Regions from separate parts of the Paraburkholderia yinzeri genome, predicted to be linked through region 2. Evidence: predicted binding sites of a transcription regulator. Region 2 holds the regulator's gene; the other holds the start of a gene.
What was found. Region 2 encodes HrcA, which represses chaperone genes, less so after heat shock. Its sites were predicted from a motif close to TTAGCACTCNNNNNNNNNGAGTGCTAA; they were not measured.
Positions count from the first base shown of each region.

Region 1: the regulator HrcA is predicted to act here: its motif matches at 918-944, upstream of rpoH (RNA polymerase sigma factor RpoH).

Region 1 is NZ_JBFOCJ010000001.1:351,848-354,303, forward strand. Features, by position in the region: gene leuA (2-isopropylmalate synthase) at 1-51, shown strand, start outside; gene WJ542_RS01585 (nuclear transport factor 2 family protein) at 240-623, opposite strand; gene rpoH (RNA polymerase sigma factor RpoH) at 1,011-1,940, shown strand; gene cydP (cytochrome oxidase putative small subunit CydP) at 2,314-2,456, shown strand, end outside.
Region 2 is NZ_JBFOCJ010000001.1:162,962-165,417, forward strand. Features, by position in the region: gene hemH (ferrochelatase) at 1-478, opposite strand, end outside; gene hrcA (heat-inducible transcriptional repressor HrcA) at 630-1,649, opposite strand; gene WJ542_RS00730 (NAD kinase) at 1,863-2,456, shown strand, end outside.

The sequences.
Region 1 (2,456 bases), 190 kb from region 2:
GGCGTGAACCGCGCGGCCTGGCCTCAGGTCGACCGCCGCGCCGCCGCCTGAAGCCGCGCGCGATCAGGCCCGGCAGGGAAATTGACAGAAGCTTTGCGTGGGAACAGCGTTGGCTTTGCATGGGCCCGGAGTAAGCGCTAAAGCGCTAACTCCGGCCGACAAGCGCGAGCGGCAGAACGGGCCGCCTGCGTAGGTCCGGAGCGTCCAGAAGACGCGCCGGAAGAAGGGACTAACCGGTTTTATTCGAGCGCACAACGCGTCGCCTGCCATGCGAGCAGACGCCAGTGACCATCCTCCTGCGTCTGGATGGCCGTGTAGGCAATGGGAAACAGCAGCGCGCCATTGTTGGCTTCCATCTCGATCAGTGCGCGCCCGGACACCACGCAGGCCTCGCGCCCAACCGGCAGCACGTCCTGCGACTGGATCTCGATCTGACGGTAGCGGCGGCGTCCTGCCGTGATGGCATCGATGAACTGCTGTTTGGTTTCGCGTTTACCGTTCGTATGGACGAAGATCGCGTTGTCCGACAACAGGGCGTTCAGCGACGATCCGTCGCCCTCCACCATTGCACGAAACCGTTCGCGCTCCAGCCCGCGAATCGCATCGATTACTTTCGCCGCCATGGCCCTTGCCCCCTTGCGCGCCCGTCCCAATGTCGGTGGAAACCAGCGCAGAAGATGTACCGCACGCGTCTCGCTGAAATTTATACCAGGTTTGGTCGCGTGGAAACTTGCGATCAAAAACGGCGCGCCTCGGCGCGTCTGATTGCCACATCTAGAGGGTTTACTCGCCATTCTTCGGCGCGATACTTCGCCATCCGCTGTCGGCCCCGTCCAGTCTGGTTTCCGGCGAAATCTATCGAAATAAATGTTTCGATAGCAGCCACGGAACCTTGAAGTCCCTACAGACTCCAAGTATTAGCACTCGGTGGAGCAGAGTGCTAACATCCACCGTGGAGTCGCAGTCCGACTTTTGCAAGATATAGAGGAGTTCACTACGTGAGCAACGCAATGGCAATGACCCTTCCTGGTACGCTGAGCCCGACGCCGGCCAAGGCGGCGGGGGCAGGCGTGCTGGCGCTCGCGAATCAATCGATGCTGCCCGGCCAGCTGGGCAATATCGACGCCTACATTCAGGCCGTCAACCGGATCCCCATGTTGACGCCGCAAGAGGAGCGCCAGTTCGCGACCGAGTTTCGCGAACAGAACAATCTCGAATCCGCCCGTCGCCTCGTGCTTTCGCACCTGCGCCTGGTGGTTTCGATCGCCCGTAACTACCTGGGCTACGGCCTGCCGCACGCCGACCTGATCCAGGAAGGCAACATCGGCCTGATGAAGGCCGTAAAGCGCTTCGACCCGGAGCAAAACGTACGGCTCGTTTCGTACGCCATGCACTGGATCAAGGCCGAGATCCACGAATACATCCTGCGCAACTGGCGCATGGTGAAGGTCGCCACGACCAAGGCGCAGCGCAAGCTGTTCTTCAACCTGCGCAGCCACAAGCAGGGCCTGCAGTCGTTCACGCCTGAGGAAATCGAAGGCCTCGCGCAGGAACTGAACGTGAAGCGCGAGGAAGTCGTGGAGATGGAGACGCGTCTGTCCGGCGCCGACATCGCGCTCGAAGGCCAGACCGAGGACGGCGAGGAATCGTTCGCCCCCATCGCCTGGCTGGCCGACTCGCACAGCGAGCCGACCGCCGTGCTGGCGTCGCGTCAGCGCGACCGTTTGCAATCGGACGGCATTGCGAGCGCGCTGGAAGCACTCGACGCGCGCAGCCGCCGCATCATCGAGGCGCGCTGGCTGAACGTCGCCGACGACGGCTCGGGCGGCTCGACGCTGCACGAGCTGGCCGACGAGTTCGGTGTCTCGGCCGAGCGTATCCGTCAGATCGAAGCCAGCGCGATGAAGAAGATGCGCACGGCACTCGCCGACTATAGCTGATCGCGCCCGCCGAGCCCCCGGCTCGCCGGCGTGCTAAAGCCCCGTCCTCTCAGGAGGCGGGGCTTTTTCTTTGCACGATGCCGGCGCGCGGCCACCCTCGATTCATATCGGCGGATTTTTCCCTAACATAAATATCGACCCCGATGCGGAACGCATTTTAATTTGCCCCCATTTTATTGACTTAAAGCAAATCAAATCGCGATACTGACCAGGATGGCCTGTGTTCGCGACAAGATGTCGCGAGCGGACTGTCGCATGCCTTGACTCGCAATCTTAAAATTCTTGTCCATCAGTTGTGCCGAAGCGCCGGGTGACCCAAGCCATCCGGTCGGGATAACGAAGCATTGGAAGAATCTGCAGTCATCGATCCATCATGATCTCGACATCCGATCCCCCCTCCCGGCCGCCGCCCGCACTGCGGTCGCGCTTCCTGCGCTGGGCGCGCGGACCCACCTTCTCCCGCGACATCGCCTTCGTCCTCGCCTTCAAGCTTGTCCTGCTGATGGCGCTCAAATA
Region 2 (2,456 bases):
CGAACGCGGCGTCGAATGCCGTAGCCGTGGTCGAGGCGGAGTACTGCGGATACATCGGCACGAGCAGAATGCGCTCTGCGCCCGACAGCTTGAGCTGCCGGAGCACCGAGAGCATGTCGGGCGTGCCGTAGCGCATGGCGTAATCGACGATGACCGCATAGTCGTTCGCATGCAGCAGGTGGCGCAGGCCGTCGGTCTGCTTTTGCGTGTGCACGCGCAGCGGCGAGCCTTCGGGCGTCCAGACCGCCGCATACTTCTTCGCCGACGAGCGTCCGCGCAGCGGCAGGATCAGCGTGCGCAGGATGACCTGCCAGACGGGCGCAGGAATCTCGACCACGCGCGGGTCGGAAAGAAACTGCGCCAGATAGCGACGCACCGCGCGCGGCGTGGGCGCGTCGGGCGTGCCCAGATTGATCAGCAGCACGGCGACGCGATGCGCGCCGGCGGACTGCAGCGGCCGCTCCAGATCGAAACGCATAGGCGAAGACTTGCGCCGCGCCTCAAGTCCATCGAGCGCAGCAACGGTTGCACAAGGGAACCATTATAGCGGCCGGGTCGTGCGCGCCCAGCCGGCCATTCGGCCAATGGCGCGCCGCGCGCGTTTGCTCCATGATGAAAACGTGAGCGGCTCAGTTCTGGCTGAGCGTGAGCGAAAGGAGGCGCGCGGTAATGTCGACGATGGGAATCACGCGGTTGTACGCCATGCGCGTCGGGCCGATCACGCCGAGCGTGCCCACGATCTTGCCGTTGACCTCGTACGGCGCGGTCACGACGCTCATTTCCTCGATCGGCACCAGATTCGACTCGCCGCCAATGAAGATCTGCACGCCCTGTGCGTGGCTCGATACGTCGAGCAGTTGCAGGAGGCTCGTCTTCTGGTCGAACACGTCGAAGAGCTTGCGCAGCCGCGCCATGTCCGACGAAAGGTCGGCCACTTCGAGCAAATTGCGCTCGCCCGAAATGAGCACGGTTTCACCGACGTCGGACTCGTCGGTGCTCGCCGTCACGGCGGCGTGCATCAGCGTGGTCATGTCGCCGCGCAGCGCGTCGATTTCGTCGCGCAGCCGCTGGCGCACCTCGTCGAACGAGAGGCCTGCGAAATGCGCGTTGATGTAATTGGAGGCTTCGATGAGCTCGGAGGGCGAGAAATCGCGCTGCGTCGCCATGATGCGATTCTGCACGTCGCCTTCGGGCGTCACGATGATGAGCAGGATTCGCCTGGCGGAAAGGCGCATGAACTCGATCTGCTTGAACACGTGGCTGCGGCGCGGCGTCAGCACCACCCCCGCGAACTGCGTGAGATTGGACAGCACGCTGGCGGCCGCGGCCACCACTTTCTGCGTCTCGCCGGGGCGCAGGGTGGTCTTGACCGCCTGCGTGACCGCTTCTTCGTCGGCGGCGGACTCGACGGTAAGCATCGTGTCCACGAAGAGGCGATAGCCGCGCGGGGTGGGCACGCGTCCCGCCGAGGTGTGCGGGCTGGATACGAGTCCCAGCTCCTCCAGATCCGACATGACGTTGCGGATCGTCGCCGGGCTCAGTTCCAGACCGGAATAGCGCGACAGCGTGCGCGAGCCGACCGGCTGGCCTTCGGCGATGTAGCGCTCGATCAGCGTCTTGAGGAGGGTTTGTGCGCGGGGATCTAGCATGACTGAAAATTCTAGCCTAATGGCCGCCGGGCCGCGAGTGCGCTCCGCTCGCGCGAAACGGAGCTCCGAGGCTTTTGCGGCATCCGCGCGCGGCGCGCGGCGTTGTCATCACCGCGTCACCGATTCTATCGGGAAATGCGCAAAGCACCGCCGTCCGGCCTTCCCGGGGACCGCCAGGTTCTTTTCACGATCTGACTATGGTGTAATGCCGGCATGCGAATCCAGAAGATCCAGAGCCAGTTCAAGACCGTCGCGCTAGTCGGCCGGAGCAACACGCAAGGTATCGGCGAGCCGCTGATGTCGCTCGCGCAGACCATCTCGAAGCTGGGCTTCGACGTGGTGTTCGAGGCTCAGACGGCCCACGAGATCGGCGCCGCCGGCTACCCCGCGCTCCAGGCCGCCGAGATCGGCGCGCGCGCGGACGTCGCGGTCGTGCTCGGCGGCGACGGCACGATGCTCGGCATCGGACGCCAGCTCGCACCCTACCGCACGCCGCTGATCGGCATCAACCACGGGCGGCTCGGGTTCATCACCGACATCCCGTTCTCGGACATGCAGGAGATCGTGCCGCAACTGCTCGCCGGCTCGTTCGAGCGCGAGGAGCGCACGCTGCTGGAATCGCGCATCACCCGCGACGGCGACCCGATCTATCACGCGCTCGCCTTCAACGACGTGGTCGTGAACCGCAGCGGCTTCTCCGGCATGGCCGAGCTGCGCGTGCACGTGGACGGCCGCTTCATGTACAACCAGCGCTCCGACGGGCTGATCGTCGCAACGCCCACGGGCTCGACCGCCTACGCGCTCTCC